2 regions of the Actinoplanes awajinensis subsp. mycoplanecinus genome follow, and region 2 is predicted to be linked to the other one. Evidence: riboswitches for the same ligand, from Rfam matches in the RefSeq annotation. Region 2 holds a riboswitch; the other holds the start of a gene.
What was found. A riboswitch is a leader RNA that binds a small molecule or an ion and turns the genes downstream of it on or off. The one in region 2 is predicted to bind cyclic di-AMP.
Positions count from the first base shown of each region.

Region 1: linked by a shared signal. The riboswitch ahead of ADL15_RS20245 (coiled-coil domain-containing protein) and the one ahead of ADL15_RS42255 (C40 family peptidase) in region 2 are both predicted to bind cyclic di-AMP.

Region 1 covers NZ_LLZH01000178.1:80,223-87,496, reverse strand. The annotation lists gene ADL15_RS20275 (AAA family ATPase) at 1-970, opposite strand, end outside; gene pnuC (nicotinamide riboside transporter PnuC) at 967-1,599, opposite strand; gene ADL15_RS20265 (Atu4866 domain-containing protein) at 1,637-2,002, opposite strand; gene ADL15_RS20260 (TetR/AcrR family transcriptional regulator) at 2,158-2,763, opposite strand; gene ADL15_RS20255 (ABC transporter permease) at 2,951-3,847, shown strand; gene ADL15_RS20250 (ABC transporter ATP-binding protein) at 3,804-4,613, shown strand; gene ADL15_RS20245 (coiled-coil domain-containing protein) at 4,671-5,699, opposite strand; cyclic di-AMP (ydaO/yuaA leader) riboswitch at 5,705-5,842, opposite strand; cyclic di-AMP (ydaO/yuaA leader) riboswitch at 6,051-6,182, shown strand; gene ADL15_RS20240 (coiled-coil domain-containing protein) at 6,188-7,222, shown strand.
Region 2 covers NZ_LLZH01000318.1:164,298-171,571, reverse strand. The annotation lists gene ADL15_RS42270 (TVP38/TMEM64 family protein) at 1-118, opposite strand, end outside; gene ADL15_RS42265 (type 1 glutamine amidotransferase) at 225-938, opposite strand; gene ADL15_RS42260 (Mur ligase family protein) at 972-2,192, opposite strand; cyclic di-AMP (ydaO/yuaA leader) riboswitch at 2,648-2,776, shown strand; gene ADL15_RS42255 (C40 family peptidase) at 2,876-3,616, shown strand; gene mraZ (division/cell wall cluster transcriptional repressor MraZ) at 4,681-5,112, shown strand; gene rsmH (16S rRNA (cytosine(1402)-N(4))-methyltransferase RsmH) at 5,261-6,376, shown strand; gene ADL15_RS42240 (hypothetical protein) at 6,621-7,163, shown strand.

The sequences.
Region 1 (7,274 bases), on a different contig from region 2:
GCGCGACCCACGGCACCGCACGGGCGGCCAGCTCGGTACGGAACCGCTCGGTCATCCACCGCCGCAGGTGCTCCCCGTCGCGCAGCCCGTCGTCCTCGAACGGCACCCCGGCGTCCTCGGTCAGCAGGTACAGGTCGGGGTCCCGGACCAGCTCGCGCACCTTGGCCGAGGCGCTGCCCAGGTAGCGCTCCTCCCAGATCGTGGTGGCGAACACGTCGGTGTCGCCGAACACCACCGGCGAGCCGGCCCGGGCCGCCGCGTCCTCGGCCGCCGACTGCTCGACCGCGACCGTGACGAAGTCGTCCCGGTCCCAGGTCACCTCGAAGACCGTGGCGTCGGGCCGGCCGCGCCGCAGGTCGGCGAGCTTGCGCTCGGTCAGTTCCCGGCCGAACTCCGGCACCCACCCGGTCGCCGCCCACACCCCGCCCCGGGTCCGGTAGTGCCGGGCCAGGGCGCGGGCCATGGTGGTGGTGCCGGTCGACTCGGCGCCGACCACGATCACCCGGCGGGCCAGCCAGCCACGCGCGCCGGGGCCGAGGTGGTGCCAGTGCGCGACCGGGTCGGCCCGGATCGCGGTGCCGGAGATCGGGACCCGCTCCCGGCCGGGGTCGACGAGCACCGGCTGGGCGCCGAAGCGTCGGGCCAGCTCCGCCCCGTACGCCTCGGAGGAGAACACCGCGTCGACCGGTTCCGGGCCGGCCGCGTCCCGGAACACGGCCATGTGCAGTTCCCAGACCGCCGGGTCGGCGTAGTCGATCGGGTGGTCGTCGTGCACCCCGACGAACCGGACGTCCGGGTGCGCCTCGCGCAGCCACTCCAGCCGCAGCGGCAGCGGGACGCTCTCCTTCGACGACGGCGCGACCACCACGGTCAGCCGCTCGCACGCGGCCGCGGCCGTCTCGATCAGGGCGTGGTGCCCGGCGTGCGGCGGGTAGAACTTGCCGACGACCAGGCCGTGCCGGTACCTCACCCGGCCACCGCCACTGCCACGGACTGTGCCCGCCGGGCCGCCTGCCAGGACCGCAGGCCGAGCACGCAGAGGACGAGGAAGGCGAGGTAGAGAATCGCGGTCAGCCAGAGGTCCTTGTAGGCGTACAGCGGGATGTAGATCACATCGGCGGCGATCCACAGCCACCAGTTCTCCACCAGTTTGCGGGTCTGGCCGTACGTCGCGAGCAGGGAGAGCGCGGTGGTGAGCGCGTCGGCGAGCGGCACCGTGGAACCGGTGAGCCGGTCCAGGAACAGCCACAGTCCGCCGGTGATCACCACGCCGGCCACGGCCAGGGCGAGCCACTCGGCGCGGGTGGTGGTGCGTACCACCAGCCGGGTGCGGTCCGCGCCGCCGTAGAGCCAGGCCCACCAGCCGTACAGGCCGAGGAGCACGTAGATCACCTGCAGGCCCATGTCGGCGTAGAGGCCCGCGGTGCCGAACACCAGCATCAGCAGCAGGACGTTGAGGATGCCGAGCGGCCAGTTCAGGATGTGCTGCCGGACCAGCAGCCCGACGGTGAGCAGTCCGGTGACGAAGCCGAGTACTTCGGCCCAGGTGGTGCCGACGCCGAAGGCGGTCAGCGCGATGCCGTTCAACCAATCGATCACGGTGACAGCATTACCGGCCGCGGGCGCTGTGGGAACGTCAGGCCGGGTGCAGGCGGTGCCCGGCCATCTCCAGCTCGCCCTGGTGCAGGACGGTCACCGGGGTACGCAGGCCGGAGGTGTCGTCGTGGAGCAGCAGCGAGTCGCCGTCCAGGCGGTAGGTGCCGCTGGGGCGCTTGCGCCGGCCGGCCACCTCGCCGGCGTACGTCCCGTCGGTGCGCAACTGCAGCTGGACGGTGCCGTCCGGGCTGCGCCAGGCGCCGACCACCGCCGCGCCGGTCACCACCTGGGGCCGCTTCAGGACCTGGCCCAGTCCGGTGTCGGGCGTCCGGCCCATCGCGATCGCCAGCAGCGCGGTGGCGTCCAGGACGGTGGTGTCGACGTGCGGGATGCTCGAGGTCTGCATGTGGGCCGGCTCCGGGGGGTCGTGTCGGGGACAGCCCCTCGATTCGGCCCGGACCCGGCCACCCTGCAGAAAAGTCTGAGTTGCGATCGGGTGCGACCGGGTGCGTGTTCGGGTGCCGGTCGCGTCACCGCTTCGGGTGTCACTCCCGCACCCCCTCACTTCTTGGCGTCACCCCGCAAGGAGCCGAGGACCGCGGCCGAGAGCTTCTCCAGGTAGTCGTCGCCGATCGGCTGCCGGGCCACGGCCAGCCGCCAGTACAGCGGGCCCAGGATCAGGTCCACCGCGACGTCCGGGTCGGTGTTCTCGGGCAGCTCGCCACGGGCGATCGCCTGGCCGACCAGCTTCTCCCCGACCGCCTGCTGGTGGGTGCGCAGCACCTTCTGCAGGGTCTCGGCGATCTGCGGGTTGCGAGCCGCTTCGGCCATCAGGTCCGGGATGATCTGCGACGCGACCCGATGCTGCAGGGCCTTGCTGACGATCATCATGAGTAGGTCGAGGTCGCCGGCGAAGCTGCCGGTGTCCGGAAGTGGCACCTTGCGCCCGGCGACTTCCGTGATGATCTCCAGTACCATCTCCAGCTTGTTGCTCCAACGCCGGTAGATAGCGGTCTTGCCGACTCCGGCACGCCGGGCCACGGCCTCGATCGACAGACGGCCGTAACCGACCTCTGCCAGCTCGCTCATGACCGCGTTACGGATCGCCACAGTGATGTCGTTGCGGAGCACCGCCGCTCCGGCAGGTGCGCGTTTGACTGTCGCCACCTGGTCACTATAACGCTACGACGTAACGGTTGCGTTCCGCCGTTTGGTCGGCTACCGTTCCCGGCAGCGTCGATACGAACCCGTTTCATCGACGTCGGCGGGCACCTGGCATGCTGGCACCGTGTCTGATGGCAAGTCACCGGAGTCCGCCGCCTCGTACCGGCCGACGAGATCGGAGCACCACTCCATGCCAGAGACGGCGGTTGCCGATGCCGCTACCGGCGTTCCCCTGCGGGAACTCGCCCGACGGCACGGCCTGAGCTCTTCCGGGCGACGGCTCGGCCTACTGGAGTACACGCGCAAGCTGTGGGCATACCGGCACTTCATCGGTGCGCATGCCAAGGCGAAGACCTCCTCCTCGCTGGGCAACACGAACCTGGGTGCGCTCTGGACGGTGCTGACACCGGCCATCAACGCGCTGGTGTACTACGTCATCTTCGGTGTGGTGATCGGCACCAAGGGCAGCGTCACCAACTTCATCGCGTACCTCTGCATCGGGGTGTTCGTCTTCCAGTTCACCCAATCGGTGGTGCAGAACGGCATCAACGGGATCACCAGCAACCTGGGCATGATCCGGGCGCTGCACTTCCCCCGGGCCAGCCTGCCACTCTCGGTGGCCCTCGTGGAGATCCGCAACTTCGTCACCGCGATCGGCGTCCTGCTGGTCATCGTGCTGTTCACCGGCGAGCCGATCACTCCGAAGTGGCTGCTGATCATCCCGGTGATGCTGCTTCAGATGATCTTCAATACCGGGCTGTCGCTGGCCGCTGCCCGGCTGGGCTCGAAGATGCGCGACGTCAAGCAGCTGATCCCGTTCATCATGCGGTTCTGGATGTACGGCTCGGCGGTGCTCTACCCGGTCACCCGCTTCACCGAGAAGCTGGACGGCTGGAAGCTCGCCATCGTCGAGTCCAACCCGCTGCTGGTCTTCATCGAGCTGTTCCGGCACTCGCTGCTGGAGAACGTCACGCTGGCCGGTTCCCCGACGCTGCTCTGGATCGAGGCGGTCATCTGGTCGCTGGTCGTGGGTGTCTCCGGCTATGTCTACTTCTGGCGCGGAGAGAAGGGTTACGGCCGTGGCTGACACCGAGCGCGTCCCCACCGTCATCGCCGACGACGCCCACGTGATCTACAAGATCTACGGCTCGGCCGGCAACCAGCAGAGCAGTCCGCTCTCCAGCTTCAAGAAGATCGTCACCCGCACCAAGACCGCGAACGTCCGCGAGGTGCACGCGGTCAAGGGCGTCACCTTCGTGGCGTACAAGGGTGAGGCGATCGGCCTGATCGGCAGCAACGGATCGGGCAAGTCGACACTGCTCCGCGCGGTGGCCGGCCTGTTGCCGGTGGCCCGTGGTGCGATCTTCGCGGCCGGTCAGCCGTCGCTGCTGGGCGTGAACGCGGCCCTGATGAACGACCTGCCCGGCGAGCGCAACGTCGAGCTGGGCTGCCTGGCCATGGGCATGTCACCGACCGAGGTGAAGTCGAAGAAGCAGGGCATCATCGACTTCTCCGGGATCAACGAGCGCGGCGACTTCTCCTCGCTGCCGATGCGGACCTACTCGTCCGGCATGGCGGCCCGGCTGCGCTTCTCGATCTCGGCGGCGAAGCAGCACGACGTGCTGCTGATCGACGAGGCACTGGCCACCGGCGACGCGAAGTTCCGCCGCCGCAGTGAGGAGCGGGTCCGCGAGCTGCGCGCCAATGCGGGCACGGTCTTCCTGGTCAGCCACAGCGAGCAGTCGATCCGGGACACCTGCGAGCGCTCGATCTGGCTGGAGTCCGGCCTGATCCGCGCGGACGGCCCGACCGACGACGTGATGAAGGAATACGAAGCGTATATGCGCAAGTAGGACCGCGGATACGAAGAAGCCCGGAGCCGTCGGCTCCGGGCTTCTCGGCGTTTCAGGTCAGGTCACTGACAGGTGTACGTGGTTCGTGTGGTCCGTCGACGGTGTCCCGCCGGCCCCGCTGTACGACTTCCACCCACTGCTCGGCAACCAGATCCGTTTGAACCAGATGACATAGAGCACACCGAGTGTGTCGGAGTTGTGGATGAAGTAGTTCGCCAGGTTCGTGCCGTACGTCTTGCTGGCCCCGGTGGCCACCCCGCCGAAACCGTTCTTGTCGGAGGCGAAGTCACACGCCCGGCCCTTCGGGTGCTCCCCGCTGTTCTGCTCCCGGAAGCAGGCCACGTAGCGGGTGAAGCCCGCCTTCTGCGCCTGCTTCATCGCGAACAGCAGCCGCGGCGAGATGCAGCCGGAGGTGGTCGGGTCCGGTACGCAGCTGCCGTCCAGATTGCCGGAGGGCTTGTCCGCGTCGGAACTGCTGCCACCACCGGAGTCGTCGGTGGCGGCGCCCTGGTTGGCCTCCTTGAGCGCCTGCTCGGCCTGGACCTTGCGCTTGGCCATCACGTTGACCTGGCGCTGCTGATCGATGATCGCGGCGTCGATCGAGGTCTTGGCCTTCTGCTGGCCGTCCCGGGTGTTCCGCAGGTCCTCGATGGCCAGGTTCTGCCGGGCGCCGACCGTGCTCAGCAGCTGCGCCCGGTCCAGGAAGCCGGCCGACGAGTCCGCGGTGAGCAGCGCGCTCAGCGGGCCCAGGCGGCCCATCGAGTACGCCTGCTGGGCGTACTGGTTCAGCGCGGCCTGCTGCGGGCCGAGGGCCGCGTCCAGCTTCTTCAGATCGGCGGAGAGTTTGGTCTGCTGCGCCTTGGACGCCTTCAGCTTGGCCTTCGCCGTGACGTAACCCTTGGAGGCGTCTTCGAGTTTGTCGAGCAGGGACTTCGAGCCACCCTCCCCGTCGTCACCGGACTCACCGGGCGCGGCGAGCGGGCGGGGGGCCGCGGCCGCCGGCGAGGCGGCGCCGGTGATCCCGCAAGCGGCGACCAGCAGCGCGAACACGGCCACCCATCGTCGCCGCGCAGTCACATGCTGCACTGGCTATTTCCTTCCGTCGGCCGCCGGTCGGGTTAGCTGACGGGTTCGGGACGAAGGAAATCCCTACCGCAATTGTGCGGATTCACCCCGGAAGAAACGTGGATCCCCGGCTCGCTGCGTGTGCGATTAGGCGGCGGTCCCCACGCGGGAACCGGGACCGACCATACCCACTCGATCGACGATTCAACAGTTCCGGTACCGAATGCGACGGCGTGGTCACCTGTCGTGATGCGATTACAGAAAGTCGTTGATTGGTAACCCTTTTATTGCTTTTCCCGATCCTGATACCACGCGATATCTCAGGTAAACTGGCCGCCGGTCCTGCCAGGACGGCACCGCCCCCGAGTTGCCGGCAGGCCGCCGCCCAATCGTCGTCAGACGAACCGGGGAACCAGGTAGTTGGGGTGAATCCGCTCTATGCGGTAGGGATAGCTTCCGTCCCGAACCCGTCAGCTAACTCGGTCGGCGGTGACTAGGAAGGATTGTTGATGACCGCACGTCCCCGCCGGTGGCTGATGCTTGCCCTGGCGCCGCTCGTGGCCACCGCGATGTTCGTCGCACCGGTCATGCCGGCACACGCCGCTCCCGGCGGCAGTTCGTCGACCCCCGACGAAGGCCAGGCGAGCGACGACCTCTCCGATCAGATCGAGACCACCAACCGGCGGTTCGTGAACGCCAAGGCCGCGGTCGCGGCCTCGAAGAAGAATCAGAAGGCGCTGGCCGCCCAGATCAAGACCGCCGAGGCGCGCCGCGACGCGCTGACCCCGGAGGTCAACCAGATCGCCCGCCAGCAGTACCAGATCGGCAATCTGAGCTCACTGAGCTTCCTGCTCCGCGCCGACTCCTCGTCCGACTTCCTGGACAAGGCGGTCACCCTGGAGGAGATCAACAAGCTGCACGACGCGAAGCTGCACGAGCTGAACTCCCTGCTCGAGCAGATCACGTCGGACAAGACCCGCCTGGACGCCGAGGTCAAGACCGAAGAGCAGCAGCTCTCGGTGCAGACGAAACTGCACGACTCGGCCGAGGGGCAGCTCGAGCTGCTCGGCGGCGGCACCGGCATCAACAAGACCATCACCGAGGGTTTCGTCGACGCGAAATCCCCGATCGCCTCGCCGGCACCGCGCAACTCCAGCGGCGGTTTCTCCGCGGAGTCCTGCAACCAGATCGACCCGACGACCAACGGGTGCATCACCAAGCGGACTCTGCATCTCCTCAAAGAGACGAAGAAGGCCGGCTTCAATCTGTTCGTCGGCTGCCACCGCGACGGCGGCCCGTTCGAGCATCCCAAGGGCCGGGCCTGCGACTGGTCACTGCAGAAGACCGGGTTCTCGGCGGCGCACAACGACAAGATGATGCGGTACGGCAACGACCTCACCGCGTTCCTGGTGCGCAACGCCGACCGGCTCGGCATCTACTACGTGATCTGGTACAAGCAGATCTGGTTCCCGGCGACCGGCAACTGGCACGCCTACCACGGGCCGAGTGATCACACCGACCACGTGCACGTGTCCCTGCTGTAGCCACGCGGGCAACGAGAACGGCCCCCCACCCTTTCCGGGTCGGGGGCCGTTC
Region 2 (7,274 bases):
GGCTGATCGGCGCGTGCGCCTCCAGGTCCGTCGCGACGGCCGGGGCGGACTGGCTGATCGCCGCAGCCTGAGGGTCCCGCTCGAGGGTGCACACGGGGTGATCAGGTTTGTCGGTCATGCAGGCCTACCGCCCCAACTGTCGTCGGTTCTGGACAAGGTCGTGCAGGTCTATTCCGCGCTCGTCGTCGTCTTCCGGCCGTGCTCTCCGCCGCCGGTCCTCAGGGTCAGGCCGGGGTCGCCGCGGCCAGCCGCTCGCCTCGCAGCCGCTCCGGCCACGAGTCGTCGAGGGGCGCAAGCCTATCCGCGCCGGTCGACCAACGCAGTAGCAGATCGGCTATCGCTGGGTTGCGAGCGAGCGCCGGACCGTGCGAATACGTCCCGATGACCTTGCCGGCCCAGGCGCCCTCGGTCTGGCCGTCGTTGCCGATGCCGCCGGTGACCCGGGCCAGCGGCGCGGCGTGTTGGCCCAGGTGGGTGCGGCCGCCGTGGTTCTCGAAACCGGTCAGCGGGGGCAGGCCGAGTCGCGGGTCGATGTCGCCCCGCAGCTCGCCGACCGCCCGGGTCTCGCCCCGGTCCGAGAAGATGTCGAGCAGGCCGAGGCCCGCACATTTTGTCCCCTTGGCGAAGAACGAGTGGCCGAACAGTTGGTAACCCGCGCAGATGGCCAGGACCGAGGCGCCCTGGTTGACCGCTCGGTGCAGGCCGCCGTCGGTGATCAGGCGCTGGGCGGCCAGCGCCTGCGGGCCGTCCTCGCCGCCACCGATCAGGTAGATGTCGGCCGAGGTCGGCATCTGCATGTCGGAACGGACCTCGTAGGTCTCCACCGGGATGCCGCGGGCGGCCGCCCGGTGCGCCAGGATCAGCATGTTGCCCCGGTCGCCGTACGTGCTCAGCAGATCGGGGTAGATCCAGACGATCCGCAGCGTGCTGTCGTTCATGCCTTGCCCTCTGTCGTTCCGCCTCGGGTGGACTCAGTTGACACGGTCGAGCACCGCCCGGATGTCCTGGAAAGCCGTGTAGTTGGCGATCACCTCGAGGCGGCCCGGCGGCACCGACGCCAGCGCCTCGTCAAAACTGTTTACGTGCCGGAACGGCACCTGGTTCACCTGGAGCCGGACCGCCAGGTCGAACGCCCGGTCGCCGGTGATCAGCACCGGACGGTCGCGCAGCGGTGAGAAGTCGACGTCCCACAGCCAGGAGGTGTCCAGGCCGTCGGGGTCCCGGGCGTTGATCGAGAGCAGGGTGGGGGCCTGGTCGGCCATGTCGAAGGCCTCCAGCCAGCTCGCCGGGTTCTTGGCGAGCAGCAGCCGGATGTTGCGGCCGTCCCGGTCCACCTGGGCGTAGCGGCCGGCGATCGACGACACCCGGGAGAGCCGGGGCAGCGCCTCGATCGGGCGCACCCCGAATTCGCCGGCGACGGCCAGCGCGGTCGCCGCGTTACCGAGGTTGACCTTGCCGGGCAGCTGCAGCTTGACCAGGTGCCAGTCGCCGCGGGGGTCGATGACGCCGTCCTCCTCGACCACCCACTGCGGGCGGGGGCGGCGCAGCGGGCAGCCGGAGCACCACCAGTCGCCGTTGGCGCGCTCGATCGGGTGGCCGCTCTCCGGGCAGACGAACGAGTCGTCGTGCCAGCGCTGGCCGGCGCTGAACCAGGTGACCTGAGTGCTGGCGGCCGCCGACCAGACGACGAGCGGGTCGTCGGCGTTGGCCACCACCCGGATGTCGGGGTGGCTAGCCAGCGTGGTCTTCCACAGCTGCGCCATCATCGCCACCTCCTTCGCCCGGTCGAGCTGGTCACGGGAGAGGTTGAGCAGCGCCACCACCTTGGGGCGGGTGGCCTCGATCACCTGTGGCAGGTAGTGCTCGTCCACCTCCAGCACCGCGAACGGGGTGTGCCCCTCCTTGGCCAGCGCCGAGGTGTGCCCGGAGGGCATGTTGGCGCCGAACGAGTTGGTGGCCACCCGGCCGAGCACGCCGACCGCGGCCGCGGTGAGCCGGGTGGTGGTGGTTTTGCCGTTGGTGCCGGACACCAGGGCGACGGCACGCCCTGAGGCGAGGTGGGTCAGCAGGTCCGGATCGATCTTGAGGCCGATCCAGCCGCCGATCACCGACCCGTCGCCGCGTCCCGCGGCCCTGGAGAGAGCGGCCGCCGTCTTCGACGCGGTGGTCGCGACTATGGCCCGCAGGGGCATCTTCCCGTCCGTCACGCAGCGAGGGTACCGGAACCAAGGGTGACGTCGAGTTGCCGGAAGGCCCGGAACCCCTTTCGCCCGTACGGCTTATTGCGTTTGCGCCGCTGACCGGCGTGGTGGTGTCACGAACGGGTTACCACCTGAGTTTTTATGTGTTCTGGTTCACCGGCTTTCCTCGACGCAGTGTGTTTGGTTGAACACTCTGCGCGATGACATTTGTCTCGCGGAGGTAACAAACTGGACAGGGCCTGATGTGCCAATCACTTTGTGTAACTGAATCGCACCTGACGATCATGGGTTCGTTCGGGTACCAAGGATCAGCCGGCGGCATCCGCTCGCCGGCCGCACCGGACGGTTCACGCCGAGCCCTGCCCCGATCCCGAGGGTGCGACGCCGCAACACCAGATCGACCAGACGAGGCAATCGGGGGCAGGGACGGGGGAACCAGAAACCCGGTCCGTACCGAGCCGCGCGACACCGGCGGCGCCATCGGTGGGGGCCTTGGGGTGAAGCCGCGAAAGCGGCCGGGCAACCTTCCCGCCCGAACCCGACAGCTAACCTCGCAGGCGTGCCGGAGGGATCTCCTTACCGTGCACCAACACAGTTCGAGCCGTAACCGCCGCATGTCCGGCGCCGGTACCGTCGCACTGTCCCTGGGCCTCTGCCTCTGTGCAGGTCAGCTCGTGGCCACGTCACCCGCTTCGGCGGCCACCACCACGACGCCGGTCGCCGCCACCACGGTGACCACGACCACCACCGCCGCGGCGGTGAAGGTGAAGCCCAGGCTGAGCAACAAGCTCAGCACCCGGAAGCTCCCCTGGGGCTCCAGTCTCAAGGTCACCGCCAAGGTCATCAACCCGAACACCGGGAAGGTCGCCAAGGGCACCGTCCGCTTGCAGGGACTTCGCAACGGCAAGTGGGTGACCTGGGACACCGAGACCGTCCGCAACGCCAACGGGACGGTCACTCTCAAGGCCGCGCCGAAGACGTCCGCGTACGTCCGGACGCTCTTCACCGGGACCGGCTACAGCCAGGCGGCCACCAAGGGCGTCAAGGTCACGGTCAAGGCCAGTGGCGCTAAGATCCTCGCCGAGGCGAAGAAGCACAAGGGCGCGCTGTACAAGTTCGCGGCCGCCGGACCCAAGCGGTTCGACTGCTCCGGCTACACGCTGTACGTCTACAAGAAGGCCGCCGGCAAGAAGCTGCCGCACAAGGCCAACTCGCAGCAGCACTACGGCAAGTCGGTCAGCAAGTCCAACAAGAAGGTCGGCGACCTGATCGTCTTCCGGTCGGGCTCGTACGGCTACCACGCCGGCATCTACGCCGGCGGCGGCTACATGTACGACTCGCCGCACACCGGCGCCCGCGTCGGCAAGCACAAGATCTACGGCAGCAACTACGTCGTGCGCCGGCTGGTCGCCTGACCGTGCCCCGGCACGGGGAACGGTCAGTGGACTCGGCGCTCGGTCGCCCGCGGTGCTGCGGGTGTCCGGAAAGCCCTCGGCGCCGAGGGTGCTAGGTCGTTCGGCGGTGCCGAGGGTGCTCCGCTGCCCGACAGCACCTAGTAAGTAAGGAAACACCGCCAGTGGGGCGCGACCCGATTCCGGGCCGCGCCCCACTGGCGTTCCCGTCCCCCGCCCCGCCTGCCCGCCTGCCCGCGGCCCGGCTGGTGCTCACGGCTGTCTCACGAGCGCCGAGCCGACCGTGAGCACCAGCCGGGGCCGCGAGGCGCGCCGGTGCCGCGCCGAGACGGGAACATCGCGCGGGCTGCGCTCCCCGGCGCTGCGGTCGTGGGTACTCACTGGGTTCGGTCGACGAGCGGTGGCAGTCGTCATCTGGGCCGCGATACTCACCGTGGGCGCTCGCCAAGGGCAGTCGGCTGGTCCTGGTGGCCGCTATCGGGGTCTGGAAAGGGCAGTGAGGACCAGCCGGGGTGGTGACGCGCGCCGCTACCGCCCGCGAGGCCGCGAGGGCGCTGGGCCGCGAGGGCGCTGGGCCGCGAGGGGCTGCTGGCCCCAGTTGGGCCGCGAGGGGCTGCCGGCCCCGCTGGGCCGCGAGGGGCTGCCGGCGCCGCTGGGCCGGGAGGCGGGGAGTGCCGCCGCGCCCCGAGTGGGGGCTGCCGGTTCGGGGCAGGTGGGGCTCCACTTTCCTCCCCGGTAGGGGGTTCGGGGGCTCCACTTCGCTCCACGGGTGGGGGTGGGGGGTGAGTTCGGGTGGACTTATCGACCGTCGTGGGCTGGATGTCGGAAACCGGACCTCGTGGATCATGCTCCGGCCCTCCACTCCGGCCCACCGCCTGTGAACTGGGATTACGTCCGCGAAAACGGTTTTGGGAAGGTCGCTTTCGGGTTGCAGGTGGAGGGAAGTGGAGTAGAGTGGGGCACAGTGGCAGGACCGAGGGACTCAACCGGAGCCTGCCGGCCCGAGTTGACAGACGGTCCACTCCCTCCGCGAAGGAGCGGCCGTCCCGGCAAAGGGGTGGGGGCCGATGTTTCTCGGCACGCACACTCCTCGCCTCGACGAGAAGGGCCGGCTGATCCTCCCGGCGAAGTTCCGCGACGAGCTGGCGGGAGGTGTCGTGATCACGAAGGGGCAGGAACGCTGTCTTTACGTGTTCCCGATGCCGGAGTTCCAGCGCATCGCGGGTCAGCTGCGCGAGGCGCCGGTGACCAACAAGTCCGCCCGGGCGTACGGCCGGGTGTTCTTCGCCAGCGCACACGACGAGGTCCCCGACAAGCAGGGCCGGGTCACCATCCCCGCACATCTGCGGGAGTACGCGAGTCTCGGCCGGGATCTCGTGGTGATCGGGGCCAGCACCCGGGTCGAGATCTGGGACAAGCAGGCGTGGGACGACTACCTCTCGGCGAGCGAGCAAGAGTTCGCCGACATCGAGGAGGGGGTGCTGCCCGGCGGACTGTAGGCGTGGCACTCGGTGGGCCGCTGGGAGTGCGGCCCGGACGCCACTGCTGCCGTACTGCGAGATCTCCAGCCGCTCCCGCTCCTGGCGCCTCTTCCCCGGCGCCAGGCGCGTGTCCGGGGCCGGGTAAAACCGGCGCGGGACTGAGCGGATGGGGATCTGGCGGTACGGATGGGCGGCCGGGCCGGTACGGAAACGGCCGGCAGGCAACACGGGTAACAACCGGGTGAGACGTGAACGGGTGGGTTTTATGGGGGTCGTCATGGGGGAGCCGCGCGGTGCGCACGTTCCGGTACTGCTGGAACGCTGCCTCGAGCTGCTCGATCCGGCTCTCGTCCGGCCCGGCGCCGTGCACGTCGACTTCACGCTGGGCCTGGGTGGCCACGCCGAGGCGGTGCTGGAGCGGTACCCCGAGGCCGTCCTGATCGGACTGGACCGGGACACCGAGGCGCTGGCCCACTCGCGGCACCGGCTGTCCCGGTTCGCCGAGCGGATCCACCTGGTGCACGCGGTCTACCACGAGCTGCCCCGGGTGCTGACCGAGCTGAGGATCCCGGCGATCGACAGCGGGTTGTTCGACCTCGGTGTCTCCTCGCTGCAGCTGGACGAGGCGGACCGCGGGTTCGCGTACGCGCAGGACGCCCCGCTGGACATGCGGATGGACCAGTCGCAGGGGATCACCGCGGAAGAGGTGGTCAACTCGTACGAGCCGGGCGAGCTGGTGCGGATCCTCCGGCAGTACGGCGAGGAGAAGTTCGCGACCCGGGTGGTCTCGTCGATCGTCAAGGAGCGGGCCAAGGCGCGGATCGTCTCGACGTCCAAGCTGGCCGACCTGATCAAGGAAGCGATCCCGGCCGCCGCGCGCCGAACGGGTGGAAATCCCGCGAAAAGGTCCTTCCAAGCACTACGCATTGAGGTCAACGGCGAGCTGGCGGTGCTCGAATCCGCTGTCCCGGCGGCTTTGGACGCGTTGTCGCCCGGCGGGCGACTTGTGGTGATGAGTTATCAATCTCTGGAGGACAGGATCGTGAAGCGCGCCCTCACCGCGAGGTCGCGCAGCACCGGGCCGATCGACCTGCCGGTCGAGCTTCCCGGTACCGGTCCGACGCTGCGGCTGCTGACCCGGGGGTCGGAGTTGCCCAGCGAGGCGGAGGTGGCGGAGAACCCGCGCGCGGCTTCGGTGAAATTGCGCGCGGTGGAACGGATTAGCGAGCAGGGGGTTACGGGCAAGCAGGCGCCACGGTCCGCACGCGAACGGACACGGTGACTGCTTTCACCCGAGAGGGACAAGGGCGACACCGGGATACAACGCACGGGGGACAAGGGCGGATACGCCCGGGGGCGAACCAGGAGGGGGAGGGGGAAGCATGAGCGAGCGAAGCAACGCGCCGCGGTCGGGGGGCCGTCCGGGGGAACGTGGGCGTGGGGCGAGCCGCGATGCCGAGGTCGCGGGGGGTGGCGCCCGGGGGGTGCGCCAGTCCGGCGGGCGATCCGACACGCGCCGATCCGGGATGCGCGGCGACGAGGGTCGCGAGCAGCCCGAGACGGTGATCGAGGTCGACGGCACTGCCGCCAAGCAGCTGAAGACGGACGGGATCTCGCTGCCGTTCCTGCCGCGCCTGCGGGTGGCGCCGCCGCTGCCGATCCGGGCGCCGCGGCCGACGTTCGCGGCCGGCGTGATCGCGCTGGTGCTGGTCGGCGTGGTGGGCATCCTGCTGATCAACACGAAGACCATGGAGCAGTCGTTCCGGCTCGACGCGCTGCGCGAGAACCAGACCAGTCTGGACGAACAGCAGCAGGAGCTGGAGCAGCAGCTGATCCAGGTGTCCGGCCCGGGCAACCTGGAGGCCGCCGCGCGCCAGCTGGGCCTGGTGCCGGCCGGTGCCCCGGCCAAGATCCGGCTGCCGGACGGCAAGTACATCGGTACGCCCCGGCCGGGCCAGGGACAGACCGCGCCGACCGCGCAGGACTCGCTGACCACCGGTGGCGCCACGACCGGGGCCGGGGCTGATCCGGCCGCCGCCGACCAGAACGCTGTGGGAACGGGGCAGTAGGCCGTGTCGCCGCGAGCCGATGACGAGACACCGCGCCGGGGCACTCCGCCCCGGCGCGGTGCGTCCCGTGCCGTCCCCGCCGAGGGGACCGAGGACGCCGAGCGCACCGAG